DNA from 2 places in the Priestia sp. YIM B13489 genome. Region 2 is predicted to be linked to the other one. Evidence: riboswitches for the same ligand, from Rfam matches in the RefSeq annotation. Region 2 holds a riboswitch; the other holds the start of a gene.
The links. A riboswitch is a leader RNA that binds a small molecule or an ion and turns the genes downstream of it on or off. The one in region 2 is predicted to bind glycine.

Region 1: another riboswitch for glycine. It lies ahead of ACFX4W_RS07215 (amino acid permease); the one in region 2 lies ahead of gcvT (glycine cleavage system aminomethyltransferase GcvT).

What each region holds. Positions count from the first base shown of each region.
Region 1 covers NZ_JBHZOQ010000053.1:226,203-242,182, reverse strand. Annotated here, with positions in the region: gene rlmD (23S rRNA (uracil(1939)-C(5))-methyltransferase RlmD) at 1-1,193, shown strand, start outside; gene ACFX4W_RS07220 (FAD-binding oxidoreductase) at 1,533-2,882, shown strand; glycine riboswitch at 3,082-3,162, shown strand; gene ACFX4W_RS07215 (amino acid permease) at 3,321-4,673, shown strand; gene ACFX4W_RS07210 (PAS domain-containing sensor histidine kinase) at 5,006-7,147, shown strand; gene ACFX4W_RS07205 (YfhE family protein) at 7,573-7,689, opposite strand; gene ACFX4W_RS07200 (GNAT family N-acetyltransferase) at 7,792-8,352, opposite strand; gene ACFX4W_RS07195 (amidohydrolase) at 8,608-9,735, opposite strand; gene ACFX4W_RS07190 (TIGR01777 family oxidoreductase) at 9,797-10,699, opposite strand; gene recX (recombination regulator RecX) at 10,797-11,606, shown strand; gene ACFX4W_RS07180 (SDR family NAD(P)-dependent oxidoreductase) at 11,889-12,542, opposite strand; gene ACFX4W_RS07175 (YfhH family protein) at 12,625-12,939, shown strand; gene ACFX4W_RS07170 (small, acid-soluble spore protein K) at 13,018-13,173, opposite strand; gene ACFX4W_RS07165 (YfhJ family protein) at 13,309-13,578, shown strand; gene ACFX4W_RS07160 (metal-dependent hydrolase) at 13,642-14,622, opposite strand; gene mutY (A/G-specific adenine glycosylase) at 14,862-15,956, shown strand.
Region 2 covers NZ_JBHZOQ010000053.1:1,169,552-1,185,531, reverse strand. Annotated here, with positions in the region: gene ACFX4W_RS11930 (ROK family glucokinase) at 1-563, shown strand, start outside; gene ACFX4W_RS11925 (M14 family metallopeptidase) at 675-1,577, shown strand; gene ACFX4W_RS11920 (DUF2759 domain-containing protein) at 1,613-1,789, opposite strand; gene ACFX4W_RS11915 (MBL fold metallo-hydrolase) at 1,998-2,630, shown strand; gene ACFX4W_RS11910 (DUF2626 domain-containing protein) at 2,668-2,904, opposite strand; gene ACFX4W_RS11905 (Spx/MgsR family RNA polymerase-binding regulatory protein) at 3,167-3,550, shown strand; gene comGA (competence type IV pilus ATPase ComGA) at 3,820-4,872, shown strand; gene comGB (competence type IV pilus assembly protein ComGB) at 4,863-5,909, shown strand; gene comGC (competence type IV pilus major pilin ComGC) at 5,924-6,235, shown strand; gene comGD (competence type IV pilus minor pilin ComGD) at 6,222-6,659, shown strand; gene ACFX4W_RS11880 (type II secretion system protein) at 6,643-6,981, shown strand; gene comGF (competence type IV pilus minor pilin ComGF) at 6,978-7,415, shown strand; gene comGG (competence type IV pilus minor pilin ComGG) at 7,405-7,779, shown strand; gene ACFX4W_RS11865 (YqzE family protein) at 7,823-8,008, shown strand; gene ACFX4W_RS11860 (YqhG family protein) at 8,033-8,857, opposite strand; gene ACFX4W_RS11855 (DEAD/DEAH box helicase) at 8,844-10,517, opposite strand; glycine riboswitch at 10,698-10,790, shown strand; gene gcvT (glycine cleavage system aminomethyltransferase GcvT) at 11,003-12,103, shown strand; gene gcvPA (aminomethyl-transferring glycine dehydrogenase subunit GcvPA) at 12,124-13,470, shown strand; gene gcvPB (aminomethyl-transferring glycine dehydrogenase subunit GcvPB) at 13,463-14,941, shown strand; gene ACFX4W_RS11835 (rhodanese-like domain-containing protein) at 14,986-15,369, opposite strand; gene ACFX4W_RS11830 (lipoate--protein ligase family protein) at 15,600-15,980, shown strand, end outside.

The sequences.
Region 1 (15,980 bases), 940 kb from region 2:
TCAAGCGAATTCGCAAAAAATCTCCTCATCGCGTAGATGCGCCCTGTCCTATTTACGAACAGTGCGGAGGCTGTCAGCTTCAGCACTTATCCTATGAAGGTCAGCTAGAATCGAAGCGTGATATTGTTCTGCAAGCGTTCGAACGTCACAGTTCATTAAAAAAAGTAGAGGAAAAAACACGCCAAACAATTGGCATGGAAAATCCTTGGGGCTATCGTAATAAATCACAATTCCAAGTAGGTGTGGATAAACAAAAAGTCATCGCTGGTTTGTATGGACTGAACTCTCATCGACTGATTGACATTGAAAACTGTCCTATTCAGCATGGAGCCACGAATCACGTGACAAAAGAAATAAAACGAATTTTACAAGATCTTCAAATTCCTATCTACAATGAACGCAAACGCCGTGGTATTGTACGTACCATCGTATCTCGAGTAGGCTTTGAAACGGGTGAAGTGCAAATTGTCTTGATTACGGCTAAAAAAGACATTCCGAAAAAAGAGCTGCTGATTAAAGAAATTCAGCGCCGCCTACCGGAAGTGAAATCACTTGTACAAAACGTAAACGGTCAAAAAACATCGCTTATTTTTGGAGACGAAACGTTTACACTTGCTGGAAAGTCGGTGATTCAAGAAACGTTAGGAGATATCTCGTTCGAACTTTCAGCGCGTGCATTCTTCCAGTTGAATCCTCTTCAAACCGTGAAGCTATACGACGAAGTAAAAAAAGCAGCTGCGCTAACAGGCAGTGAAAAAATTGTAGATGCTTACTGCGGAGTAGGGACAATTGGCTTATGGCTTGCTAAAGATGCCAAAGAAATTCGCGGAATGGATACGATTGAAGAATCGATTGTAGACGCAAGAAAAAATGCCCAAGATCATGGGTTTGAGCATGCTACGTACGTAACGGGTCCAGCTGAAAAATGGATGCCGCAGTGGGTAAAAGAAGGCTGGAAGCCAGACGTTATCGTCGTTGATCCGCCGCGAACAGGCTGTGATGACAAGCTTCTAAAAACGATTTTACAAGTGAAGCCAAAGAAAGTGGTTTACGTTTCTTGTAATCCATCCACATTAGCCAAAGATGTGCAGCAGCTGTCGAAGGCTTATTATGTTGATTACATTCAGCCTGTTGATATGTTCCCTCATACGGCGCACGTGGAGAATGTGGTGAGTTTGACGTTAAAGAAATGAATAGAAAAAGAGTAAAGGGCAGATTTGATTCTGCTCTTTTTTCTTTGAGCTGTACTCTTATTAATGGAGAAAGGTGTTAAAATTCCACATCTGTTCTTTTAGTGTAAAAAATATCTTAGTATAGTTAGATGAAATTCTCATAAAGTCTAGTCTTGGAAAGTGTTACATCGCTAAAGAGAGATTACATAAGAGGGTTAATTCCTTTAATATAAACTATAATGACGTCTTTTATACAAATAATAAACGCAAACTCTATCCCAAAACCCAAACCTTTAACCACCTCGATAATACTATAGTAATAAAACTACTAAAAAGTATGTACAAAGGAGCAGAGGTCAGATGGACTCAATGTTTTTAAAAGGGCTTACGGGAGAAGTGGTAACGCCAAAAGATCCCATTTATGAGGAGGCTCGTCAGGAATGGAATCGCGCTGTTAATAAATTTCCGCTTGTGATTGTGTACTGTGAAAAAAAGCAGGATGTTGTGAATGCGATCCGCTGGGCGCGCAAGCATCGTGTTGAGATTCGTATTCGATCTGGCGGTCATCATTATGAAGGATATTCTACAGGTGACTGTGTAGTAGTCATTGATATTAGTCGATTAAATAGGTTGAAATTAGATAAAAAACGGAACATTTTAAAGATGGAAGCAGGAGCGAAAAATACGGAAGTGTATGATTTCATCGGTTCGAACGGATATGTGTTTCCAGGAGGAACGTGTCCGACTGTTGGCGTGTCGGGCTTTACGCTCGGAGGAGGCTGGGGACTTTCGAGCAGACTTTACGGGTTAGGATGCGACAGCTTGATAGAGCTAGAATTAGTCAATTATGAAGGAAGGCTCATCAAAGCAAACGAATCGTGTAAAGCTGATCTTTTTTGGGCATGCCGCGGTGCCGGTGGCGGTAACTTTGGCGTTGTAGTAAGCATGACGTTTCAGCTTCCAAAGCCAACGAACAACTCTGTGACGCTCGTTCGATTCTTTTATGTAGGTACTACAAAAGAAAAGCAGACACAAGTGATGAATATATGGCAAAACTGGCTGCCCGAACTGGACAAACGTATGACGCTAGTTGCAAGCTTTTATAATGCAGAAGGAGAAGGGTTAGGCATATTTGCAAACGGATTCTTTTACGGCTCCCCAGAAAGAGCTCGGAAGATTTTGCAGCCTTTTGCAGAAGTAGAAGGGTTTCGAGTAGAGCTGAAATCATTATCTTTTCTTGAAGCGGTAAAAAAAATAGAAGCAACCTATCCTCCGTCTGAAAAATTTAAGTCAACGGGAAGATTTGTGCACAGAAGCTATTCACATGGTGAGCTTGAAAATCTTACAGATCTCATACAGCGTCCGGCAGAAGGGTCCGTTTATGCCGCGATTTCTCTTTATGCACTAGGAGGAGAAATCCGCAGTGTTGGTAAAAGAGAAACGGCTTTTTTCTACAGAAACGCCAGATATATTATGGGGTTTCAGTCTGTATGGACAGAAGATGCATTTGCAAGAGCAAACAGAGATTGGCTTCGCAAGCGATTTGAATATATTAAAAGTATTACGATAGGCTCCTATGTGAATTTCCCTATCAGTAACCTTAGAAACTACGAGCATGAGTATTTTGGAGAAAACGCAGAGAGATTAGAAAGAGTGAACAAAAAGTACGATCCGTTTAATGTGTTCAGGTTCGCGCAAGGACTCAGGTAGCGTGAGGAAAAGGATACTAAGTTGACGATTGAAAATGTTCGATTACCTTTTTTCGAAGAAGGTAAATAAATGAAAGTAATCTTTCCTGTTGACAAAGTATCCAACTGGTATTAGAATAAACAACTATTCGACAGTCATTCTATTGATTGAAAAATTTAATACGTAGAAAGCTATGATTGCTATGGATCACACTATAGCAGGAGCAGCTTCTGGAGAGATCGCGATAGTTTCGCGACGCCGAAGGGTTCACAATCTCAGGCAAAAGGACAGAAGAGTACCGGATATTTATTTGGCATGTTACTAATTGGTAGCATGTACTTTAATATTTGTTATTCTTATGACCATGAGATTGGAGCGCATCCAATCTCTTTTTTTATTGGACTTTATTTGTAGTCCGCACGATCGCATCAAAGGTTTTATTGTTAGGAGGAGTTAGAGTTGGAACAACGAGAATTAAAGAGGGATTTATCCAATCGTCATGTTCAGCTAATTGCGATTGGGGGAACCATTGGTACGGGCTTGTTTTTAGGTTCTGGTAAAGCAATACAGCTTGCAGGTCCCTCTATCATCTTTGCTTATTTAATTGTTGGTATTGCGCTTTTTTTTGTGATGAGAGCGCTAGGAGAACTACTGCTGTCTAAAGCAGGTTATCAATCGTTAACTGATATTGCTGAAGAGTATCTTGGACCATGGGCGTCATTTGTAACGGGATGGACCTACTGGTTTTGCTGGATTATGACAGCTATGGCTGATGTGATTGCAGTTGGCGTATATGTGAAATATTGGTTCAATATTCCTCAGTGGATTCCGGCACTTATTTGTGTAATCATTTTATTAGGTCTTAACTTATTAACCGTAAAATTATTTGGAGAATTAGAGTTTTGGTTTGCTTTAATAAAGGTTATTACGATTCTTGCATTAATTATTATTGGCGTTATTTTGCTGGTAATGGGATTTAAAACAGATGCGGGATCTGTTACTGTTCAAAACCTTTGGAATCATGGAGGGCTGTTTCCAAATGGGGTTTCAGGTTTCTTACTTTCATTCCAAATGGTTATATTTGCATACGTCGGGGTTGAATTGGTAGGGGTATCGGCAGCAGAAACATCAAACCCCAAAAAAAATATTCCATCGGCCATTAATAAAATTCCGCTGCGAATCTTATTTTTCTATGTTGGAGCGCTTATCGTTCTGTTGTTTATTAACCCGTGGATGGAATTAAATGCAGCAGAAAGCCCATTTGTTAAAACCTTTAGTTTAGTCGGAATTCCGCTTGCTGCTGGAATTATTAATTTTGTTGTACTAACTTCAGCCGCTTCTGCCTGTAATAGCGGAATGTTTTCAACAAGCCGTATCTTATATAATTTAAGTAAAAATGACCAAGGGCCATCTAAGTTTGCAAAACTGAACAAAAACCACGTACCAAGCAACGGATTGTTCGTATCTACGCTAGTCATCTCAGCGGGAGCTCTTTTAAGCAAGCTTATACCAGACCAAGCTTTCGGCATCGTCACGACCATTAGCGCTATTTGTTTTATTTGGGTGTGGAGTATCATTCTCATTTGCCATCTAAGGTATAAAAAGACGCGTCCGCAGCTGCATGCAGCATCAGCATTCAAAGCACCGTTAACACCATTCATAAACTATGTTGTGTTAGCTTTGTTTGCGGTGATTCTTGTTATTATGCTGTTTTCTGACGCGACGCGCCCAGCCTTATTGTTGACGCCCGTTTGGTTTATTCTCTTATTTATTTTTTACTGGACTAGAAGGAAAAAGAAAATAAATCTTTAAAGGCTAGAAAATCAGCAGGGAACAAACATGATTTTTTATAAAAGAATATAGTAAATTTCTGACCTCATCACTCCGTGATGAGGTCTTTTTAGTGGAGAATAAATAATTGATTTCTCCTGCATGAATAAAATGCAGGAAGCAAAGTTTATAGAAGAAAACTAAAAATTTGTTCTAACAGAAAACACAGCGAGAAAGCTCGTAGTTTTCTGATAGGAATGTAGAACAAATTGCTTTTCTTCTGTGTCTAAAGATGGAATTCCGTCATTTATATGGAAAAGTTTTCATTTTGCAGTACAATGGAGGTAGACTTCATTAGATTAAGGTGAACAAACATGAAATGGTTTAAATCTCATACGTTTTGGAAAATCTTCACGATTAATGTGCTTCTTATTTGTACCGTACTGACGCTAATGTTTATTGTTTCAAGAGTGATGCTGCCTAATATTTCTCAAGATCAATATCGGCAGGTAACTGATAAAACCGTCAAGAGAATGAAAGAGCAAATTAACGTCGTCATTAAAGATATTTGGAGCCTAGGCGACGAGGTACAGCAAGATCCTATTTTTTTATCGGATGATGAACAAGAAATAGACAAAGAATTGCAAAAAATAGTTAATATTTCACCGTATATCGATAGCGGAACCATTTTTAATGTAAAAGGGTATGTTGAGCATTATTACCCGAATGATTTAAAGAATATGAAACATGTGAACTTAAGTAAAAGAAAATATTTTCAAGAAGCGCTGCGAACCAAAAAAATATATTTAAGCGATGTTGTTTCAGCAGATACAAAGCACTACATTGTGGTGATGGCGATTCCTATTTTGGATGGGCAGCAAAATGTAAAAAAGGTCGTAAATTTAGCGCTGCGAATTGAAGAAAATAAAAGTTTTCAATCCATCTTTCAAACGTTCGATATAGGAGAGAACGGCTATACATTTATTGTAGACCGCAATGGTAGAATTATTTCCCACCCAGAGAAACAGAGAATCGGTGAAAATGCTAAGAAAAACGAAATCGTTCAGAAAACGATGAATCATAAATCAGGATATCAGCGCGTGGTGAACACCGAAGGTAAGTATTTCTTTGCGTCTTTCGAATATATTCCTGTTTTAGATTGGGGAATTGTCGCTGAATTACCCGTTGAAGAAATTTACAGGCCTTATGAAATGTTTGAAAAAACGCTTTGGATCGTTTCAGGCGTTACGATTTTACTGCTTTCTTTTTTTACTGCGTTATATGCAAGGCAAATTGTGAATCCAATTCATAAACTATATGAATTGGCGGGACAAGTAGCGCGCGGGAATTTTAATCAAAAAATTCCGGAACGAGAAATTGAGCGGGGCGAAATCGGTATTTTATCTAAACAGTTTAATGAAATGATTAGCTATATACGCCATTCTAAAGCGAATTTACAGCAAAAAGAAAATCAGCTGCAGGAACAAAAAACGTTTTTAAGACAAGTTATTGACATTAATCCAAGCTATATTTATGCTATCAATCAAAAAAGGGAATTCATTCTCGTTAATGAATCTTTTGCAATGCTCTTAGGTGAAAAATCTGATGACTTAATTGGACAATCAATTGATAAATATCAGTTCAACCTTCAATCAGATCTTTTATATAAAGGGGCGTTTTCAAACTGTACCCAAAAAGGAATGGTATTAGAAGAACAGTTTAAAGATTCGAAAGGAAACCGGCGCTGGGTCGAAACAGCAAAACTTCCTATCATGAATGAAAAACAGGAAGTGATTCAAATGCTGTGTGTATCGACGGATATTACGGAGCGTAAAAAGGCAGAAGAGAAGCTTAGAACTTCTGAGAAGCTAGCCGTGGTAGGAGAACTTGCAGCTGGAGTGGCTCATGAAATCAAAAATCCTTTAACTTCTTTAAAAGGTTTTGTTCACTTATTAAAAGAACAACATCCTAAAGATGCTTTGTATATAGATATCATGGAAACTGAATTAGAACGAATGAATGGAATCGTAGAAGAATTTTTGATGTTAGGAAAACCTCAGGTAATGAAGGTTGAATCTTTGAATATGCAAGCGCTTGTTCAAGAAGTGTGCTCACTTCTTGAACCTGAAGCAGTAGAAAAGGAAGTAGCTTTCATATTTGAAAGAGACGACCAGTTACCAAAGGTGTATGGAGATAAAAATCAGTTAAAACAAGTATTCATTAATATTATTAAAAATTCTATCGAAGCAATGCCTGAAGGAGGAGCTATTCATATTACGATTAAAGTAAAAGAAAACCACCTTTGGCTGCAGCTTGCTGATGAAGGACAAGGTATTCCTCCTGAACGGTTAGCGAAGATAGGTGAGCCTTTTTATAGTACAAAAGAAAAAGGTACAGGTTTAGGACTGATGGTCAGCTATCGGATTATTAAAGCTCATCACGCTCAGATGACGTTTTCTAGTCAGTTAGATAAAGGAACAAGTGTGGATATATTGTTTCCAATCATAAAAAAGTAGGGGAAGTTTCCCCTACTTTTTATTATTATACTTATAATATATCGAAAGCCTTGATGGTACTAAAATCAATGAAAGTACTAAAGAAGATATCCACAGGTTAACAAGAAGTTAACTGCTGAATTATATCGGATATTCACAACTTTATCCACACTATTCACATTTTTTCAGAAAATTTACATAAAAATTACCCACTGTTATTTCAAGTTATGAAAGCGGTAATATGCATATTCAGTAAAGTTATACACATTATCCACATAATTGTGGGTAAACTTTGTGGATATAGTAGAGTTGTAAAAAAACTTCAATAACATCTATAAAATCTTCGTATTATTATGTCTACATAATATAAAAACGTCCTTCCGATACAAACTGTACAGAAAGGACGTTGAGATGATCAAGCGTTGGATAGAGATGTTTTGCCTCACTTATTTTTTCGTGTAGCCGCCTGCACGGTCTGCTTTTTTAAACTCGCGGCCGTAATAGATTTCTTGAGCGCTACTTAACGTATTTTTTGCGTTTTCTTTTCGTTTTTTTTCAGACATAAAAAAACCTCCAATTAACGTTTTTCGATCATGCTACTTATTTTTTCCAGAATCTCTCGTTTTTAATCATAAAAAAAAGCTCTCCGTTACACGGAGAGACTCTTACGCTTCTTTAAGCTGGTGATCTTCTTGAACGTCTTGTTCGTGACGCAAGTAGTATAATGTATACAAGTCTTTTGGAATTTCGTATAAATCATATACGTCTTCATGTTGATTAATTTCATCGTATAAAGCTTTGTGTGTTTCATTCGCAAGTACTGCATAAGGCAGTTTTTCTGCAGCCTTAATAGACCTAATATTAATTTTGCGAATTCGCATAAAAATTCGTTCTATATTTAACTCAAAGAACAGTTCATTAAAGAACGCTTCTTTTGCAATTTGATTATATCCTTTTCCATGAAACGGTTTGCCAAGCCAAGTGCCTAAAAAGCCAGCTTGGTCCTGTACATCAAATAAATTAATGGTGCCGATAGGGTTACCCCATTCGTCTAAAATCGTGCGAGAAATAATTTCTCCATGATCTTCTGCTTCCATCGTTTGTTTAGTCACAAATAAAAATTCTTCATAGGAATGGGCTTTATGACGAACAAAAGGGAAGACATCAGGATGTACCATGAGTTCGTATAGAGATTGACAGTCATTTAGGTCACGTTTTTTTAACATAACTTTTCCCTCCTGATCGAGGGTATATACAGACTCCAATCAAGTCCCCACCCTCGAAATTTTTTAATAATTAAAAAAATTTCGGGGTGGGAATCGAACCCACTAGAACCAGTTACCTGGTGGCGCACCATTTGCCTTCCCATTACAAGTCAACAAACATAAAAAGTCAACGTGTGATGTTTATGCTTTTGTGAAATTCACATGCTTCTAAACGTATCATACTAAAAAAAATTAAAAAAGAAAATAGGTAAAATGTTAATTTTTTTTAAATAATATTTTACCATTTATCATGGTGAAAATAGGCTTTGCTAAGTAGTGAAAAGGATGATGGCTCCATAGCACCAAATCAGCGTCTTTTCCTGCTTCGATACTGCCGATTCGCTGATCAATACGAAGATTTCGAGCAGCAGCAATCGTGATGCCTTCTAATGCTTTTTGTTCTTCGAGCCCTTCACGTACGGCAATGGATGCACAAATATTTAAGTACTGAATGGGCGTATAAGGGTGGTCTGTTGTAATGGAAACTTCTACTCCTTCATTGCAGAGAGCTTGATAGGTTTTCCACGTTTTATTCTTCAGTTCAACCTTTGAGCGCCGTGTTAAAGTTGGTCCCACGCTTACTTTTAAGTTTCTTCCACCTAGCTCTTTAGCAATTAAGTGACCTTCTGTACAGTGTTCAATACGAACGTCTAAATTAAATTCATCTGCTAAGCGCAGAGCTGATAGAATATCATCGGCTCGGTGAGCATGAATTCGAACGGGAATCTCTCTATTCAGCGCTTGAATGAGTGGTTTAATTCGCAAATCATCTTTATTGTCACTGCTTTTTGCATGATAAAAGGCTTCTCTCAGCATCCCCATAATACCCATTCGTGTAATGGATTCTTTATTGCCATGGCTGTGGATTCGTTTTGGATTTTCTCCTAGCGCAATCTTAAGTCCAGCTGTCTCTTGAATCAACATTTGAGAAATACTTGTTCCGGCTGTTTTAATAACGGATGTTGTGCCTCCGATCACATTTGCACTTCCAGGCATAATGTGTACAGACGTAATACCCGCTTCAATGGCATCTTTAAACCCAGGATCTAAAGGATGTACGCTGTCAAAAGCTCGGATATGGGGAGTCATAGGCTCGATTGTTTCGTTAGCATCATTTCCGGCCCAGCCGGTTCCTTCATCATATAGTCCTAGATGTGTATGAACATCAATAAATCCAGGGAATAAATAGCGCTGTTTGCAGTCAATGACTTCTACTTGAAGAGGAGGCTGCAAGTTTGACCCAATCAAAACAATTTTTCCATCTTGAATGAGCACATCATTATTATAAATAGGTTTTGACGTAATAGGATAGAGCGTTGCATTTTTCAAGAGAATGGTTTTCATAAAGGATGCTCCTATCTATCGGCAGCTTAGTCACCTGTTTTAGGTAAATATCAGAAAATAACTAGAGTAAATCTCGCAATGCATCTTCTAATACAGTATATGTAAAAATGTAATTCTGTTGAATCAATTTTTCAGGTAAAACACGCTGTCCTTTCAAAATAATCATACTCATTTCTCCCATCAGCAGCTGAAGGCCAAAGCTAGGTACGGGCATCCAGTGAGGACGATTTAACACTTTTCCAATCGTCTTTCCAAACTCTTTCATTTGAACAGGATTTGGGGCAGTTACATTAACAGGTCCTTCTATTTGTTCGGTATGAATACAATAATCAATAATGTTGACGACGTCTTGAAGATGCACCCAAGACATCCACTGCTCTCCCGAACCAACTGTCCCTCCTGCAAATAATTTATAAGGAAGGGCGGTAGAAGGGAGTGCCCCGCCATCTTTGCCTAATATAACGCCGAACCTTGTTAAAACAGTACGAATATTGAGTTCCGTCGCTTTTAGCGCTTCATTTTCCCACTTTTTTACCGTTTCAGCTAAAAAGTCTGTGCCGATGGATGGAGAAGCTTCTGTGAACGTTTCTGTAGTCGATGTCCCGTAATAACCAACCGCACTTGCATTTACATACAGGGACGGTTTTTCGGGTAAGGCAGCCATAATACGAAGGATTTCTTGAGTAGAAGAAAGGCGACTTTCCACAATGGCTTTTTTGCGCTCGTCCGTCCAGCGGCCGCTGTTAAGTGAAACGCCAGCTAAATTGATAAAAACGTCTGCTTCTTCTACATGCTCTTCAGGTTGGCTGTTTTCTTGCATCCACTCTACATATTTAAGTTTCGGATCTCTTGCAGCTTTATCTGCATTGCGTGTTAAAATATATACATAATGTTTTTGTGTTAAAAAATGTTTTGTTAAAGCTTTACCTACGAATCCAGTTCCTCCAGCAATAACAATTTTCATACGAACTTCCTCCTTTGTTGAGATAAATAAAAATGTGTATGATACGTTTGGCGGTTCTTCAGCCATTAATTTAATAAGAAATATGAGGTGAAGGTGTATGCCTGTTGTCACAAAAATCACAACGCAAAAGAATAGCGGTGAACGTTATAATGTGTATTTAGATTATGGTAAAGGTGAAGAGTTTGGCTTTGGTGTTGACGAAAATGTCCTCATCAAATATGACTTGAAAAAAGGTCGTGAGCTTGATGAATTTGAATTAACGGAAATTCAGTACGCAGATGATGAGAAAAAAGCTTATAATTTAGCAATCACTTACTTATCTTATCGAATGCGCTCTGAAAAAGAGGTACATGATTATTTAAAGAAAAAAGAAATTAACTCTACTATTATTCAACAAGTTATTCAGAAATTAGTCAGCCACCGTTATTTAAATGATGAAGAGTTTGCAAAAGCATTCGTGTTAACTCAAATGAACACGACATCAAAAGGACCAAATGTGATTCAAAGAGAATTAAAAGAAAAGGGAATTTCTGATTCCATTATTACCCTTAGTTTATGTGAATACCCCGAAGAACAGCAAATTCAAACTGCTGTGAAATTAATTGAAAAGTTAAAAGGGAAATATAAAAAATTATCTCAAGTAATGATGAAACAAAAAATGGAACAAGCATTGGCAGTGAAGGGCTATTCATTTTCTATTATTCAAGAAGCATTTCAGCGCACCAATACAGAAAAAGAAAGCGATGAGGCATGGGAAGCTCTGCAATACCAAGGAATGAAAGCTCATCGTCGTTTTTCAAAGTATGAAGGCTGGGAATATCAGCAAAAAATGAAGCAGGCTCTTTATAGAAAAGGATTCTCTATTGACCAAATTCAATCATTTCTAGATTCCATTGAAGAGGAATAAAGGCGGGACAAAAGTATGTTAGTTGAAGAGAAATCCGAACGATGAATCGAGATTCTTGATGGAGAATCCAACTCGTTCGGATTTTTTATTGTGATGGTAAACGTAAACTTCATGTATTTAGCTGCTTCTAGCGGTTGATGATTGGAGGGCAAGACGAAGACCCCTGCGGAAAGCGAAGTCCTGCACGGAAATCAACCGCCGTGTCATAAGCAATTCCTATAAGATCATTTATACAATGTGTTTATCTTTAGATTAGATTGATGCAGTTATGTTTCAATCTTTTTAAAACAAAATATCTTCCAAGTCATTCTGCTGTTTATAAATAATCTCAGCAATTTCGGAAGCCGAGCGCAATCGGCTTTTATCTTTAATGTGATTGTTATGATCCCAAAAAGGAGTATTCATGCCTCCCATGTAAGCTGCAATCACATGAAGGTTGGTATCTTGATACTCCACTTTTAAACTTTCTGTAAATCCCCTTACGCCAAACTTACTTGCTACATAGACGCTTTCATTAGCTTTCCCGCGAAGTCCTGCAGTTGAAATGATATTCATAACTTTAGGTTCAGGTCTCGTCAAGAGATGAGGCATAAGCGCTTGTGTTAAAAAAATAGTTCCTTTTACATTTGTATCGATGACTTCATCAATGGCTTGTTTTGTATAATCGGTCAAAGGGCCAAAATGTCCAATGCCTGCATTGTTGATAAGGATATCTACTGAATGGTTCATCAGCAGTTTTTCTACAGATTTTCCTACTTCTTCATATTTTGTAATATCTACAGACATCGTATATACGTTGTCTCCTAGCTCATGCTGCGCCTCTTTTAATTTATGGTGATTGCGTCCAGCCAGAATGACGTTGTAGTCTTTTGCGTAAAATTTAGCGAGTTCTTTTCCAAGACCCGTCGCACCGCCCGTGATTAGCACTGTTTTCATTCCCAAAACTCCCTTTTCATAGTCTCCCTTTAGTTATACCTTTTGTTATAATAAAATGAAAGCAAACAAGGGGGAAAACAGCATGTCTGAAAAACGTTACAGCGATATGACGACGTATGAACTTCAACAAGAAATTGGGTCTCTTCAAGAAAAAGCACGAAAAGCTGAACAGCTTGGCATGGTCAATGAGTATGCAGTATTAGAAAGAAAAGTAACAATGGCTAGGTCATATTTATTGGATCCCGAAACGTTTAAAGCAGGGGAAGTATATGAAATTCAAGGAGATCCGGGTTCATATTTTAAAATTGATTATATGAACGGAGTTTTTGCGTGGGGATTTAGGCTTGGCTCACCGCAAAACGAAGAGGCACTGCCTATTTCTATGTTGAAAAAATAAAGGGATGAACAAGCAGCACGAAGTGTGCTGCTTGTTTGATTTCTATATTCACTCTATTTTTAAACGTAAAGCAAGCGGTTATTCTTCGCGCTCATTAGAAGCATGCATACGTTCTTGAGGATGCGTGTTAATAGTTCCATTTGCACGTTTTGAAGCGTACTCAGCTTTTGCTCGAGGTTCGCCTTCAAGCTTAGTATGATGTTGGTTTGTAAAATCTTTTGCTTTATTGCGCATCGATACCTCTCCTTTTACAACAGAAAGCGTTGCGGTTATGATATAGTACATGAGGGAGTGAATAACTCCACATTTATAGTGTAAGTTAAAAGTGCAAACATACTCATAAAGAATTTTGGTAATCGAGGTGTTCTTATGAACGATATATTTGAAAGATTAACGAATCAGCTCTTAAATAAAAACAGTTCGCTCTCATATGCTCAAGCACGTACGTGGGTCGAGCTTTTCTGGGAAGATTTTGAGTCATCTTACGCAAAAGCCGGATATGATTATAAAGGTAAAGAAGCGACGGAAAAGGTTGTTACGATGTATATCAACAGCTACGGAGACAAACTTCATGAAATCGCGGTTAAAAACCCTAAATATCAGCATTTATTAAATAACGATGACTATTTAAAACATTAAATAAAAACGAACCGTCTTGAGCAGACGGTTCGTTTTTGGGTTTCATATTTGTTCTTGTTATGATTAGTGTGGGAGATAATCAAGCTTTTTACGCAATTTTTTCTCACTGAAAATCCAACCTGTGTACGAACAAATGATATTTAAATCGTAATCAAGCTGAACTACGGCTACAAATGGATAGTAGTCCTTGCTGCGGTAGCGTAAATCAATAAAGCGCACTTCAATGTGGTCGTTATATTCATCCAGTTCCCATCTATAAATAGGTGAAAATGAAAGAAAAGCAGATAAATTTTCATCTTTTTTCGCTACTTCAATTACGGCTGATTCGGGAATAGGAACTTTATCAAACGTATCATAAATAAAAATTTCTTCTCCAATTGCTCTTCCTACATGAAAATACTTTTCGGTCGTCACAGCTAAGTGCCAGTGAGTGAAACGCAGCGTAGGAGAGATATTGAGCTTGATAACATCAGGAAACTGTTTTCGAAGCCTCTTGGCAATTTGGTGGCGCATATAAAAGCGCAATCCATAGTAAAATGCCAATAACACATACAGCGTAATAAATGTTGGTCCTGGTTCTGCTCCAATAAACCAGATTAAAATCGCAAGTACGTGAGCTGAGAAAATCACGTAATCAAACGTGTTGATTACGCCAAGCGCAATCCATTTATTTGTGAAAGGCCGTAAAGCTTGCGTGCCATAAGCGTTAAAGATATCAACAAAAACGTGAATAATGACGCCTGCAAAGGTCCACATCCAGAGATGCAGCAAGTTAGCTCCTGGCAGCAGAAGCGAAAGAATGAGCACGATAAGCAAAGGCCATAAAATAACAGCCGGAATAGAATGTGTAATTCCACGGTGATTGCGGATATACTGTGCATTGTTTCGCAACTTTAAAACAGTGTCTAAATCAGGTGCTAATGACCCGGCCATTACGCCAATCATTACAGCATCCATTGTGGCTGTATTCGCAGATACAGTGGGGTCTAATGTTGCAAGGCCGCCTAAAGCGATTCCCATTGCAATGTGTGTACCAGTATCCAGAGCGAACTCCTCCTTTGTAAAATGACAATCTTAGATTATCCTAATTCAGCATGGAAGCTGGATTTAGGGCGAAAAATCTCGCTTTATTACTAACGCAGCAAATTAGCTGTTTTTATTCATTATTTGAACAATTCATTTTACTATTCATATTTGTAGTTGTTATAAGGTTATCATAAAGTTACTAAGATTCAAAAAGCAACACATTGTATATGTATAGTTAATACCTCGGAGGCTATGACGTGAAACAAAGTAAAGATATTGTACAAAATTTCGATATTCGAGCATTTCAAGATGACTTAATCTCTTGGTTTGAGCAGGAACAGCGCATTCTACCTTGGCGTCAAGATCAGGACCCTTATAAAGTGTGGGTATCTGAAATTATGCTTCAACAAACGAGAGTAGATACGGTCATTCCGTATTTTAATAATTTTATTAGCAAATTTCCCACTATTAAAGATTTAGCTTATGCGAATGAAGATGATGTGTTAAAAGCGTGGGAAGGATTAGGCTATTATTCCCGTGCCCGTAATTTACAAACCGCCGTTCGAGAAGTTCACGAACAATACGGGGGAGAAGTTCCAAATACGCCAGCAGAAATCTCTAAACTAAAAGGAGTAGGCCCTTATACAACAGGAGCCATTTTAAGTATTGCATACGGAGTGCCGCAGCCTGCTGTAGATGGAAATGTCATGCGTGTGCTATCGCGCATTTTATCCGTTTGGGATGATATTGCAAAACCGAAAACAAGAAAGCTGTTTGAAGATATTGTGCATGAAATTATTTCAAAAGATAATCCTTCCTATTTCAATCAAGGCATGATGGAACTTGGTGCCATTGTCTGTACGCCAACTTCTCCTTCCTGTTTGTTATGTCCAGTTCGCGAACACTGCCGCGCGTTTGCAGAAGGAGTGCAGAATGAGCTTCCTGTCAAATCAAAGAAAAAAGCGCCGCGTGCTCTTCAGCTTGCTGCAGCGGTGATTAGAGACGAGGACGGAAATTATCTGATTCATAAACGTCCAAGCAAAGGACTTTTAGCTAACCTATGGGAATTTCCAAATATAGAAGTCGATCTTAGTATAGCGCCAGATCATCAGCAGCTTCAGGCATTTATTCAAAATGAGTACGGAGCCGATATTAAAATTCATGCGCCGTTTACCACAATTCAGCACGTGTTTTCTCATATTGTCTGGAACATCACAGTATATGAAGCAGAGCTTGCAAGTGATATCAGTGCATTAAAAAATTTGAAAGTGGTTTCTGAAAAAGATTTAGAACAATATGCATTTCCTGTTTCCCATCAAAAAATCTTAAAAGAATATTTACTTGTTAAATAAAAGAAGCGTGGATAAACTCCGCGC
Region 2 (15,980 bases):
GCGTTACGCTTGGCACAGGCGTTGGCGGTGGCGTCATTGCAAACGGTGAAATTGTACAAGGCGTAAATGGAGCCGCTGGTGAGATCGGGCACATTACTTCTATTCCTGAAGGCGGGGCACCGTGTAACTGCGGCAAAACCGGCTGTTTAGAAACCATTGCTTCAGCAACTGGAATTGTACGTTTAACAATGGAAGAATTAACGGAAACGGACAAACCAAGTGAGCTTCGCACGGTGTTAGAACAAAATGGACAAGTTACATCTAAAGATGTATTTGATGCAGCTCGTTCAAAAGACGAGTTAGCTATGCATGTTGTAGATAAAGTTGCTTTTCATTTAGGTCTGGCACTAGCAAACTCTGCTAATGCATTAAACCCTGAGAAGATCGTTCTAGGCGGCGGTGTGTCTCGTGCAGGCGAGGTATTACTTGCACCGGTAAGAGATTATTTCAAACGTTTTGCATTTCCTCGCGTAGCGCAAGGTGCTGAACTAGCAATCGCTACTTTAGGAAACGATGCGGGAATTATTGGAGGAGCTTGGTTAGTTAAATCTTATTTTGAATAATAAGCAAGAATCTAACTGAGATAAAAAAGCGCTTTGACATTTAGTCAAAGCGCTTTTTTATCATGCATCTTTTCAATCTTTACATATACATAGTGTAAAGGAGTGAAGATTATGCAAATTGTAGATATCCAAAAGCCCTACGATTACATGCGAACAATACAAGATATCCAAACACTTTTGACGTACTACCCCTATGGTTCTCTTGAATGGATAGGGTGCAGCGTGCTTGGAAAGCCGATTCCTCATATTTTAATTGGAAACGGAGAAAGAAAGGTTCATATTAATGCGTCTTTTCATGCCAATGAATGGATTACGACAAATGTTCTTCTACAGTTTGTTGAAGATTATTTAGCTGCTCTTCATTACGACAAGGCGTTGAACGGGCAGGAAGCAAGAGCTCTTTTTAATCAAATTACGCTTTCTGCGGTTCCGATTGTTAATCCAGACGGAGTAGATTTGGTCTTAAAAGGTCCTGCTGTAAGTGAACCTTATGCGTCTTTTCTTTCTAAAATAGGAAGAGATTTTCCTGATTTTCAAAGCTGGAAAGCAAATATCCGAGGGGTAGACTTAAACAATCAGTTTCCGGCTTATTGGGAAATTGAAAAAAAGCGCAAAGAACCTAAAGCTCCGCATTATCGGGACTTTCCAGGCTATGAATCTCTGTCTGAACCTGAAGCGCAGGCAATGGTAAAACTCGTTGAGCGTCATGATTTTGATTGTGTGATCGCTTTACATACCCAAGGAGAAGAATTTTACTGGGGGTATATGAATGAAGAGCCGAAGGAAGCGGAGGAAATAGCCAGTTATTTTGAAAGGGTAAGCGGTTATAAAGCAGTCAAAACGATTGATAGTCACGCTGGATTTAAGGATTGGTTTATTTTAGAAAAGAAAAAGCTAGGGTTCACTTTAGAACTGGGGAAAGGAATTAATCCGCTGCCTCTATCTCAAATGTCGCGCGTATATAATCCGACTAAAGCTATTTTAGTTGCGGCAATGGAATATCTATCTATTTGAAAAGCCACGCAAAGCATATGCTTTGCGTGGCTTTTTTAATGATGTACCGCCGGATAACCGTGATGTATAATGGTCATCACGGTAAACCATCCGAACACACCGAATGTTAGTACCGAAAAACCAATGCCTAATATGTTTTTATTTCTAAAAGATGAAATAGCTGCAAATACGCCTAGCAATGTTGTTAGTGCAAAAATAATCATAAGACCCACTCGAAGAAACCTCCTTTAGGCAACTTAAAATTAAAGCGCTATCATTAGCTTATCCCTTTAATTGTAAAACTTTTCTAACCGTTTGTCGAGATGAAAACCAATCTTTCTTTCGCCTTATTAGCTTAGAAAGGTCCTTACTTTCATTTATAAGATGATGTGTGTATGATAATGCATATAACGGAAATAAATTTTACAAGGAGGATACATTATGAACTATCATCGTATACCGCTAGGACCTATTCAAACGAATTGTTATGTCGTTGCTAACGAAAAAAAAGAGTGTTTAGTTTTTGACCCGGGAGCTCAGGGGAAACAGCTCGTTGAATTTCTAGAAAAACAAACGTATAAACCGTTGGCTATTTTGCTGACACACGCTCATTTTGATCACATTGGAGGAGTAGATGAAGTGATGAATCACTACTCTATCCCGCTTTATGTACATAAAAATGAAAAAGAATGGCTTCATAATAGTGATTTAAACGGTTCGAAATTTTTTGATTTAGGAGAAATTACGGCTCCAGATGCAACTGATATTATTTCAATCGAAGGCAATTTAACAATTGGCTCATTCCAATTTGAGGTGTACGAAACGCCTGGCCATTCTCCTGGCAGCGTTTCATATTATTTTAAACCGGGTAACTTTGTAGTATCTGGTGACGCGCTTTTTGCAGGCGGCATTGGACGCACAGATTTACCTGGAGGCAATCAAGCTCAGCTGTTAGAAAGCATCGAATCGAAATTGCTGTCCCTTCCAGAAGATACGCTTGTACTAAGCGGTCACGGACCTGAAACAACTGTGGGGCACGAAATGGATCAAAATCCTTTCCTAAATGGTTTTTAAGAATACAAAAAGCGATGGAAGCCCATCGCTTTTCTCTTTACTGTCCTGGTGTCATCATAAAAGTTGACCAGTACGTGAACCCCACAAAAAAGACGGTCAAATATGCTCCGAAAACGTAAATGTACATTCTTTCAGACAGCTTTAAATAACTAAGAATTACAAAAAAGCCTGTTTGAGCTAAAAAGAGTAAAGAAGTCTTATGCATGTGACCGAGGTAAAACATTACAGTGAAAATTGCTGTCCAGAACCCCATTACACGGTACATTCGTTCCACGTCCATTTCCTCCTTTATCAAACTTAGTTAGTGTCATGATGAATGTCATCGCTGTGTAAGCACTAGAAAGCACTTATGAAACTATATCGATACTTTTCCATTATAATACATCCTTTCTTTCCTGAAAACGCTATCTTTTCCTTGAAATACGACAGAAGAAAAAAAGTTATACAAAACATGTGCAAAATACTATACAAAGGTTATACAAAACGTGTACAATGTATATAAACAATCTATAACTAAAAAAACGGGAGGGTTTCATATGGAAGAAATTAAATTTTATACGTACCCGAGCTGTACATCTTGTCGTAAAACGAAAAAGTGGCTAGTGAAGGAAGATGTAAATTTTAAAGAGCGTCATTTATTTAGAGAAACACCTACTCATAAAGAAATGCTTGAACTTCTTTCTATGACAACAGAAGGGATGGATGAACTTCTTGCTAAAAGAAGTCAAGAATATAAAAAGTTAAATGTTGATGTGGATAGCATGACGCTATCAGAAGTGGTCAATCTATTAATTGAACATCCTCGTTTGCTTCGCCGACCAATTTTAACAGATGGTAAAAAGCTTGTAGTAGGCTATAACGAATCTGCTCTTAAAAATTTAGTCAAGAAAAAAACAAGTCTTGCTTCTCTAGTTGTGTAAGCGTACATGATGAAGAAGCTCAATTCAGTAAATAATGAATAAAACGACAGCGTAGAGTTTTACATCACGTTGTCTTTTTTTATGTAGTCGTTTAGAGGTGTACAGAAGTTGTACATCGTGTACAAGGACTGAAGGGAAGAAAAGAAGCGTATACTAAAAAAATTATAAAAAATGAAAAAAGAAGGAGGAAAATCTCGAAAAAGGTCGAAATTACTGTTTCAAGATGTTTTACCAATCATCTTGATTACAAATAAAGGAGTGATGATCGTTTGACCGAAATTGAACAGTTTGCTACTTACGTTATACGAGATGCATATGAGTGCCGAAGTTCTGATGTGCATATTGTACCCCGAAAGAAAGATGCTGTGATTCAGCTGCGAATTGACCAGGAGCTTATTTTAAAGAGGGTTATTTCAAAGGAAATGTCTGAACGGCTCATTTCGCATTTTAAATTTTTAGGGGGAATGGATATTGGCGAGCGCAGAAAACCTCAAAATGGTGCATTGACGACTTCCATTGATCACTATCAAGTAAATTTGCGTTTATCAACTCTTCCTACTTCTCATGATGAAAGTCTTGTTATTCGGCTTTTGCCTCATCAACAATCTACATCTCTCAAACATTTATCTCTTTTTCCTGAACATACTAAAAAGCTTATTTCTCTCTTGAAATTCTCTCATGGATTAATTATTTTTACCGGTCCTACAGGATCAGGTAAAACCACTACTCTATATACTCTTTTACACGAAGTAAAGCACCTTTTTAATCGAAATGTTATTACACTAGAAGATCCTATTGAAAAACCGAGTGAAACTGTGCTTCAAGTACAGGTAAATGAACGGGCGGGAATTACGTACACGACTGGTTTAAAAGCTATATTGCGCCATGACCCAGACATTATCATGGTGGGAGAAATAAGAGATAGTGAGACTGCCAAAATTGCTGTGAGAGCAGCGCTTACCGGACACTTGGTTTTGACAACAATGCATACTAAAGATACAAAAGGGTCTTTGTACAGGCTGCTTGAGTTTGGCGTTAGCTTTCAAGAAATGGAACAGACTCTTGTAGCAGTAGCTGCACAGCGCCTTGTAGAAATTCGCTGTCCGCTGTGTTCCGGAAAATGCCACCCCGCTTGTAAAAAAATGAGGAAGCATCGTCAGTCCAGCATATACGAATTGCTTTATGGCAAGGAGCTTAGCGCAGTGATGAGAGAAGTGAAAGGAGAAAATGCGGATTATGATTATAAGACGCTCCGAGATGTTATTCTAAAAGGAATCGCGCTAGGCTATTTATATCCGCATTCGCTAGACGGATGGGGATAAAGACAAATAGACAAAAAAGGTGGTCTCTTGCTCAGCAAGCGAAAACTCTTAAGCAGGTCTCTAAGCTCTTGGAAAAAGGCTATACTCTTTCTCAAGCTCTTTCGTTTTTGACGTTTCAAGTATCTAACAAAGAAAAAACGGATATTGAAAAATGTCTTGAGCAGTTAAAACGAGGAGAATCTTTGCACGATGCTTTTGTTAAACTTCAGTTTCACCGTGATATTTTAAGCTATTTATATTTTGCGGAACAGCATGGAAACCTTCAATTTGCTTTAAAAGAAAGCAGCTCAATGATTGAAGAAAAAGTAAGGCATCGTAAAAAATTTCAAAAGCTTGTTCAATATCCCGTATTGCTACTGCTGTTTATTCTTTCCATTTTATTTGTTTTAAGTACGGTTTTACTTCCACAGTTTGAAGCTCTGTACTTATCCTTTGGAAACAAGCAGTCTTCGTTTATCCTCTTATTTATGCAGGCGATGTCGTTCTTTCCTTTTGTATTGCCTGCAGTCATCAGTATGCCAATCATCCTGTATTTGTTTTATGTGATGTACATTAAAAAATTGCCTCCAGTAGTTCAAATGCAGCTCTTTATGAGAGTTCCCGTTATCCGAACGTTCACACGGCTATTTAACTCGTACTTTTTTTCTGTTCATATGAGCAATTTACTAAATGGTGGTTTATCTATTTATGAATGCTTTGCTCTTTTTCAAAAGCAAGAGCATCATCCGTTTTTTCAAGTGGAAGCTTTTGCTTTTACAGATCAACTTTCCTCAGGAATGCGATTAGATCATATCGTTTCAGGTAAATCTCATTATGAAAAAGACTTGGCACACGTTATTGTGCATGGCCAGCAGAACGGTGAGCTTTCTCAAGAACTGTATGATTACAGTCTATTTATGATGGAAAGAATGGAACAGTTTATTTTTCGTATTTTAAAATATGTACAGCCGCTTACATTCTTATTCATCGGAATTGTCATTCTGCTTATGTATATGTCCGTTATGCTTCCGATGTTAGAAGTGATGTCGAGCTTGTAGAAAGGGGAAAGAATATGATTCTAAAAGGTGATAAAGGATTTACCCTTATTGAAATGCTCATTGTTATGCTCGTTATTACCGTGCTTTTGCTCATTATGATTCCAAATGTATTAAAGCATAATACGGTTATTAACAACAAAGGCTGCTCAGCTCTTGTCAAAACCGTAGAGGCTGAGGTACAAGTATACGAACTTGAAAATGGCGAAAAACCAAGTCTAGAAGAGCTTGAAGCAGGAGGCTACTTAAAAGAAGGCACCGTGTGTCCAAATGGTCAAGCCATTCAAATTGACGGTACCGGAAAGGTTACAGCTAGTGGTTCTTCTTAAGCAAAAAGGATTTACCCTCATTGAGATGCTGATGGTTTTATTTATTGTGCAAGTGATGATGTTTTCCATTATTGTAGCCATTCGTCCGCTTGTGGAATATTACAAAATCACATTATTTTTGCGACAGCTGCAAAGCGACACGTTTTATGTGCAGCAGACAGCCATGAACAGAGAATCTCCAATTAAAATTAACTTCGCACCGAAGGGAACAGAATATATTGTTTCTGATTCTCGTACCGTTCTTTATAAGCGCGCCTATGACTCCACCATTCATATCACGTTTGGAAGCGGAAATTCCACGATACAATACAACAAAAACGGCAATATTTCTCAAGCGAAGACCATTTTTATCAGCAATCAAAAATTTAAATATAAAGTTATTTTTCAAATAGGCAGAGGGCGTTTTTATGTGGACAAGATGTAAGGGTCAGCAGGGCTACACTTTGTTAGAAATGCTTGTTTCATTTAGTATGCTTTTACTCCTAACCGGTACAATTATTCCTTTGTATGTTCAGATGAAGGAAGCAGAAAAGAAGCAATATGTTTCGTATCAAGCCGATGCTATCTTGCACGAAGAGCTATTGAAATATAAATATGAAGCAGGATATAAACGGCGAGAAAAAATCGTAAAAGAAAACGTTGCGTTTTATCTGAAGTGGGACGGAGAAAGTGCTCAAAAGCTTTGTGTAGAATGGACAGATTCCGCTGAGAAAATGAAAAAGAAGTGTGATGTGATGTTGAAGTGAAAAGGGAAAAAGGTTTTACGCTTGTAGAGATGTTAGTCAGTTTTACTCTCTTTTTGATCATTGTTTCATTTTTCCCCATTATCATTCCGCTAGCGAAGCAAACATATAATCCGGACTTTAGTATGAATGAAATGGAATGGGAAATCTTTGTGAATCAACTTGCTATGGAATATCGAGAAGCAAAAGAAGTAGGAATTCATGCGACTACGCTTACGTTGAAAATGGAAAATAATCAGATCATCACTTATGAACGCTATGAAGACAAGATAAGAAGACGAGTGGATGAAAGCGGTCATGAAGTTGTGCTGCAGCACATTAAGAATATTATGTATGAACAGCAAAAAGAAAGGCTGTTAATTCGTTCAACAGACCGTGTGAACAAAGTTAGAGAAGAAACCATTACGACGTTTTTGATGCTTGCTCATGAAACATAATGAGCAAGGATTTATTCTCCCCGTTGTTTTGGCATTTTGTGCGCTTTTTCTTCTGTTAGTAGCTCAGCAAACCACTTATTTTGTGACGAAAAGTTCATTTTATCAAGAAGTAGAGCAGAAAAATCGCCTGCAGCATCTTTTAGAAAACGCGGTTGTACATGTAAAAAAAGAAATAAAAGAACATAATAAATCTCCATTTGCATCTTTAGTATTAGAAACTGGTACGGTTTCATACGAAGTAGTAAGTGAAGATGAACAGATGATTATCCTAAAAATAAAATGTCAAACATTGCAAGGAAGAGCATTGACGGAAACGGCATATATTCAAAAAAAGGATCAGCACATTGTGAAGTGGACGGATTAAGTCTCTTTCTCTCCGGATATAATAGTGCTGAGGAGTTGATTATATGAAAACGAATGATTATGTAAAATATATGACTCAGCAATTTGTACAATATATGGATCAGCCAAAAGAAGAGAGGAAAACGAAAAAAATTCAAAAAAAAGAAGAGCGAGCACCTTTTGCAAACAGATGGTTTGGAATGATTCCGCTGTCGTTTATGCTGTGGTATCGAAAGAAAAAAGAAAGATGAGCATATCATATGCTCATCTTTTTTTTAACCGGCTTGTGTTTTGTTAAATTGACGAGACATCGTTTCAGGCGATATGTAAAATAAGCCACCGTTTATAAACTTAAACAAGATAGTCGGCTCGTACAGTTCTTGAAGCGCTGTTTTTTCGGTCATATATATTTCTGGTAGCTCTTCTGCTGTTTCGTAAAAATGATCAAGAAGCGCTAAGTCTTCATACCATCTCTCCTGCGCTTTTTCAGCCCATTCAGTTGGCTGAGCTTTAACATAGTCAGTCACATATGATGTGAGTCGTGCGATGGCACTTTTAGGTTTAATAAAAGGTGAGAGAGTAAAGCAATAGTCTGAGATTTTAGATGACAAATTTTGATTAATGATTAATTCATGAAATGATTCAATAATCTGTCCATTGATTAAATTAATGCCAAGCGACAAGAGCTCATCTTTTTTACGATCGCATTTGTATGAGACTTTAATATTTAATGCAAGCCAAGGGTGTAAAGGCTGATTTGTTGGCTGAGCTGATGCAACTTGTTCATACAAGTGAATAAACCCGCCTAGTTTTTGAGTAGAAGCGAAAATTTGGTGCAGCCTAGGTGAACCGAAATGAATTCGTTCTCCTTGAACGGAATCGTCTTCAAATGCTGGGTCTGTAATGAAAGTGAGCGAAGCAGGAGTTGCTTCTCCTCCCGTCTTTTCAATATAGTGCCAATAAAATGGACGATTCATCAATTCTTTATCGAGTTCAATCGTTAATTGAACCGTCAGGTAAGAAGATGTTTCTGTGACAATAGAACAATTATTAGCTAGAAAATAACGCTTTAAAAATTGATGAATATCAGTTTGCTGCATGCTGATCCTCCTCGCTGTCTTCGTATTGAATAATAGACGTCAAGTTCTCCATTTTGATTTTTATTTCTCCTTCACTCCGTGAATGAAATAAAATATCCTGAATATGCTCTTCGATATTTTTTAAATCAAGCTTTGTTAAAATATCATCTAGCTCTCCAACAACTCGTTCAAAAAGGTTTATTTTTTCGTATAACAATTTTAAAATATGTTCTTCGACCGTATGTTGAATGGCTAAATTGTAAATGTGAACATCATGTTTTTGACCTAAACGATGGACCCTTCCAATTCGCTGTTCTAGACGCATTGGATTCCACGGCAGATCATAGTTAATGATATGATGACAAAACTGAAGATTGATTCCTTCTCCGCCTGCTTCAGTGGCAATAAATACTTGCGCGTGGCTTTCAAAAAGCTGCTTCATCCAGTCTTTTTTACCTCGCTTAAATCCGCCTCTAAAAGGTACAGAGGTAATTCCATGCTGTTTTAAATACCACTGTAAATACAGTTGAGTTGCTCTGTACTCAGTAAAAATAATGACTTTATCATCAATTTTCTGAACGAGTTCTAGCACTTTTTCTGCTTTTGCATTTTGCGGAACTTGCTGAAGTAGTTCCATTAACGGAGTAATCATATGTTCCGTTAATGCGCTGTTTGGATCTTCCTGACGTTCCAGCATGTTTTTTAATGTCATATACACCGCTTCACGGCTGCTGCAGGCCTCTCGCTGCAGGGTTAAAATTGAAAAAGCGCTTGAAGGGTGGAGTCCGTTTCCTTTAAAAGATGTAATCGCATCGTATAGCTCCCGTTCTTTCGCCGAGAATTCAACAGGAATGGTTTGAACAATTCGCTTTGTCCATTCGATACCCGTATCGTGGCGGCGATTTCGAATCATAACTTTGTTAACAAGCTCTTTTAAGTGTTCATCGTTTTGCAAAGAGCGTTTTTTAGCGGAAAATAATTCTTCGAAATAGTCTTTATTGCCGAGATGACCAGGCTTTAAAAGAGAGACTAAGTTAAAAATTTCTTCAATTCGATTTTGAATCGGTGTTGCGGTTAGCAACAGACAAAATTTCTTTTTTAGACTTTGCACAAATTCATAGTTTTTTGTTTTGTTGTTTTTAAGTTTATGAGCTTCATCAATGATGATGAGGTCGTAGTCTTGTTCTAGCACAATTTCTCGATGAGGAGAACGTTTTGCTGTATCAATTGAAGACACAACGATGTCACACTGATCCCACACGTATGATTTTCTTTGAGGGACTGCGGGAATATAAAATTTTTGGTTCAATTCCATAGCCCACTGTGAAACAAGCGAAGCTGGAACTAAAATGAGAACTTTTTTAACAAGTCCGCGAATCATATATTCCTTCAAAATTAACCCTGCTTCAATCGTTTTGCCCAGTCCTACTTCATCTGCTAAAATGGCTTTCCCATTCATTGTTTCAACTACTTGTTTGGCTACTTCGAGCTGATGAGGAAGCGGCGTTAAATCGGCTAGATGTTTTGGGCTTTGTAGTCCTTCAAATTCTGAGATAAGCGTTTGGTCTTCTATTTCATAGGCAAGTTTATACAAATCCCATGCAGACCAAGGGCCGTCTTGCTCCAATTTAGTTGAGAAGGCTGCTTCCCATGTTTCATCGATGTTTAATTTCACTTTCATGATAAAAATGCTCCTTTGTGAAAAATTTTTATTGAACAAATGATAAGAATCAGGTAGGATAAAAATATATTTAGAAAATTTGAAAAAGAAAATAGATTAGCACTTTACAAATGATTGTGTGAATAAAGATAGATACATCTTTCAGTAGTATGCCCAACTTTACCAACTTTATAGAAGCGAATGACGACACGGGGAGAGACTACTTGAATGTAGCGCCGAAGGAGCAAGCAATAAAATTGTGAATCTCTCAGGCAAAAAGACTCTTGTTTGACGCAGCTCTGGAGAGCGTCTATGCGTTTATAGACCACCCACGAGGCAAACCTATTCATTTATAGGTAAACTTTCAGGTGAAAAGGACAGAGACTTCCTACTAAATACAGTAGGGGGTTTTCTGTCCTTTTTTGTTTGGATAAATAGTGATCCCCACACTATTTGAAAACTCCCCGTTATGAAAAGTTTCACGTGAAAAAGAGGAGGACATAAATATGACAACAGAATTACACAAAACGCCGCTTTATGATACCTATCAAAAATATGGTGCCAAAACAATTGATTTTGGAGGATGGGCTCTTCCCGTTCAATTTTCTTCTATTAAAGAAGAGCATGAAGCTGTACGTACAAAGGCAGGCCTTTTTGATGTCTCTCATATGGGAGAAATTCTTGTAACAGGAGCTGATAGCTTAGCTTTTCTTCAGCACACGATGACAAATGACGTTTCTACCCTCGTAGATGGAAAAGCGCAGTATACGGCCATGTGTTATGAAGACGGAGGCACGGTAGATGATTTGCTGATTTATAAAAAAGCAGATCAAGAGTATTTGCTAGTCGTAAACGCTGCTAATATTCAAAAAGACTATGAGTGGCTGGTGTCTCACAAACAAGGAGATGTAACGCTCGTTAATCAGTCTGATGAAACTGCGCAGCTAGCTTTGCAAGGTCCTGTAGCAGAAAAAGTTTTACAAACGTTAACGAACGAAAATTTAGCTTTGTTAAAGCCATTTACATTTGCTGATGATGTAGAAGTAGCGAATGTAAAAGCTCTCGTTTCACGTACTGGGTACACCGGGGAAGATGGCTTTGAAATTTATTGTTCTTCAGCTGACGCAGCTCACTTGTGGATGGCTATTTTAGAAGCAGGCAGTGATGAAGGTGTGCTGCCTTGCGGATTAGGTGCTCGCGATACGCTTCGTTTTGAAGCTACTTTGGCTTTATATGGCCAAGAGCTTTCAAAAGATATTACGCCCATTGAAGCTCGAATTGGATTTGCAGTAAAGACGAACAAAGACAGCTTTATTGGAAAAGAAGTGTTAAAAGAACAGCGTGAAAGCGGGGCACCTCGTAAGCTGGTAGGAATTGAAATGATTGATAAAGGTATACCAAGACACGGTTACGAAGTACTTGCAGATGAAGAACAAATTGGATTTGTGACAACAGGTACACAGTCACCGACATTAAAGAAAAACATCGGTCTAGCACTATTGTCAGCAGAGTATACAGAGCTTGGTCAAGAAGTGGAAGTGCAGGTTCGGAAAAAGCGCTTAAAAGCAAAAGTGGTTTCAACACCTTTTTATAAACGTTCAAAGTAAGCTTTGGGGAGGAATTTAACATGTTACATCGCTATTTACCAATGACAGAACAAGATCAGCAGCAAATGTTAGCAGCAATTGGTGTTTCATCTGTTGATGATTTATTTTCAGATATTCCGCAGCGCGTTCGTTTTCAAGGAGAATACAATATTAAAAAAGCGGCTTCAGAGCCTCAGCTGTTAAAAGAATTAAATAGTATGGCTGCTAAAAATGCTCATTTAAAAGACTATGCTTCTTTTTTAGGAGCAGGAGTTTACGATCATTACATGCCGGTTATTGTTGATCATGTTATTTCTCGTTCGGAATTTTATACGGCCTATACTCCGTATCAACCGGAAATTTCTCAAGGAGAACTTCAGGCCATCTTTGAATTTCAAACAATGATTTGTGAGTTAACGGGGATGGACGTGGCTAATTCTTCTATGTATGACGGAGGAACTGCTTTAGCAGAAGCCGCTATGCTCAGTGCGGGTCAAACAAAAAAGAAAAAAGTACTTGTCTCTGCGGCTGTTCACCCTGAGTCAAAAGATGTGTTAAAAACGTATGCGAAGGGTCAATACATTGAAGTGGTAGAAATCCCTTCAGCAGACGGCGTAACAGATATGATTGCATTAGAAAAAGAGATGGGGAGTGACGTGGCAGCTGTTATTGTCCAGTATCCAAATTTCTACGGACAAATCGAGCCGTTAAAAGAAATTGAAGAAATTACCCATCAAGAAAAATGCATGTTTGTGGTTTCAAGCAATCCTTTATCATTAGGTTTACTTACGCCTCCTGGAGAATTCGGAGCTGATATTGTCATTGGAGATGCACAGCCATTTGGTATTCCAAGTCAATTTGGAGGCCCGCACTGCGGATACTTTGCAACTACGTCTAAGCTTATGCGAAAAATCCCAGGACGATTAGTAGGGCAAACGGTCGATGAAAACGGTAAGCGAGGGTTTGTTTTAACCCTTCAAGCGCGTGAACAGCATATACGCCGCGATAAAGCGACGTCTAACATTTGTTCAAATCAAGCGTTAAATGCTTTAGCAGCATCAGTTGCAATGACAGCTTTAGGCAAGCAAGGTGTAAAAGAAATGGCGCTGCAAAACTTATCAAAAACGCATTATGCATATGAAGCATTAAAGGCAAAAGGGGTAAATGTAGCATTTGAAGGACCGTTTTTTAACGAATTAGTCGTGAAGCTTCCGGTTTCGGTAACAGAAGCAAACAATCATTTATTAGCATCAAAAATAATTGGCGGTTATGATCTTAGCCGTGATAACCAAGCGCTTGAAAATCACATGCTGCTTGCTTTTACAGAGCTCCGTACAAAAGAGGAAATTGACCAACTTGTAAATGAATTGGGGGATCTTCATGCTTAATCAAAATCAATCACTTATTTTTGAAAGCAGTAAAGAAGGGCGAATCGGCTATTCATTGCCAGAGTTAGATGTGCCGCAAGTAAATGCTGAAGAACTGCTTGGGAAAGCGTATGTGCGTACCAAAGCTCCTGAGCTTCCTGAAGTATCAGAACTCGATATTATGCGTCATTACACCGCGCTTTCAAAACGAAATCACGGGGTAGACTCAGGGTTTTATCCGCTTGGTTCATGTACGATGAAATATAATCCCAAAGTGAATGAACAAGCAGCACGCATTGCTGGGTTTGCGCATATTCATCCGCTTCAAGATGAGCAAACGGTTCAAGGTGCTCTCGAACTTTTATATGATTTACAAGAGCATTTAACAGAAATTACAGGAATGGATGAAGTAACACTTCAGCCAGCAGCAGGTGCTCACGGCGAGTGGACCGGGCTTATGATGATTCGTGCCTATCATGAAGCAAATGGTGAGACGCAGCGAACAAAAGTCATTGTTCCAGACTCAGCTCACGGAACGAACCCGGCTTCGGCAACAGTTGCGGGATTTGAAACGGTGACGGTAAAATCAAACGAACATGGTTTAGTGGACTTAGAGGATTTACGCCGCGTAGTAGGAGAAGATACAGCCGCTTTAATGTTAACAAACCCAAATACGCTGGGATTATTTGAAGAAGATATTTTAGAAATGGCTGAAATTGTTCACGCAGCAGGTGGAAAGCTTTATTATGATGGTGCAAATTTAAACGCAGTATTAAGTAAAGCCCGTCCTGGAGATATGGGGTTTGACGTTGTTCATTTAAACCTTCATAAAACGTTTACAGGCCCTCATGGAGGAGGCGGTCCTGGCTCTGGTCCGGTAGGGGTAAAAGCAGATTTAATTCCGTATTTGCCTAAACCAGTGCTTGTGAAAACAGAAGAAGGCTATCACTTTGACTATAACCGTCCTCAGTCAATTGGGCGTGTAAAGCCGTTTTACGGCAACTTCGGTATCAACGTTCGCGCTTATACGTATATTCGTTCAATGGGTCCAGACGGCTTAAAAGCGGTGACGGAAAACGCTGTGCTAAATGCCAACTATATGATGCGTCGTTTAGCAGAACACTATGAGCTTCCGTTTGACCGTCACTGTAAGCACGAATTTGTTTTATCTGGAAAACGTCAGAAAAAGCTTGGCGTGCGCACATTGGATATTGCGAAACGACTGCTTGATTTTGGCTATCATCCGCCGACTATCTACTTCCCGCTTATCGTAGAAGAGTGCATGATGATCGAACCAACGGAAACGGAGTCGAAAGAAACGCTAGATGCGTTTATCGATGCGATGATTCAAATTGCAAAAGAAGCAGAAGAAACGCCTGAAGTCGTACAGGAAGCTCCGCATACAACGGTTGTGAAGCGCCTTGATGAAACGCTGGCAGCGAGAAAGCCAGTTCTTCGCTATCAGAAAGAACAGGCTGTTCAAAACGTCTAACAAAAAACCTCGCCCAAAGGCGAGGTTTTTCTATATACATACCATTATTTTTTCTTTTTCACTTTACCGTTCCACATTTTGAAGCCGCCTTTTAAATCATAGATTTCTTGAACACCGTGGCGACGAAGCATTTGTGCTGCGCGTCCTGTGCGCATTCCGCTTTGACAATAGATGTAGACAGGTTGATCTGGACGAAATTCTTTAATGCGCATACGGAACTGTGAAAGAGGAATATTTCGTGCGCCTAAAATATGTCCGTTTTCGAATTCATTCGGTTCACGAATATCAACTAGCTGTGCCTTGCGGTAGCCGCTGCGGAATTCTTCTTCAGTTAACGTTTTCATAATGCGACGTTGGACAAAGAACATAACGACAGAGTATATGATGATTACTCCAAGTAAAATGAGTACTGCTGTAATTGCTGACATGCTGATTCTTCCTTTCTTCGACAAAATCCATACTCTTATTATATAAGTGAATGAAATTAGAAGTAAAGCGATTTTGCCTTGAATCTAGCGGATTTCTTCCCGGAAATGAAAAAACTACCACATTTGAATTCACAGTTTTATGTTGCTCTTTGCTTTTCCTTAGCTCAATCTTTTGGTAGACTAAAAAACGGATTTATTTTTTATATTACATATAGCTGAGGATGAGGTAGATGAAAGCAAAGTGGAGATTTATTGATTCCAACAACCGTTCGCCTTATTACAATATGGCGTTAGATGAAGCGTTATTAGAATGGCATAGTAAAGGAGAAATTCCACCTACGATTCGTTTTTACGGATGGAACCCTCCAACGCTGTCAATCGGTTATTTTCAAAAAGCTGAAAAAGAAATTAACTTTGATAAAGTAAAAGAATTAGGGCTAGGCTTTGTAAGACGTCCAACGGGCGGCAGGGGCGTGCTTCACGATGAAGAGCTTACTTACAGCGTAATTGTATCTGAAGAGTATCCTAACATGCCCAAGACAGTTACAGAGGCATATCGCGTAATCTCTGAAGGTTTACTGGAAGGATTTCGTTCGTTAGGGCTCGAGGCT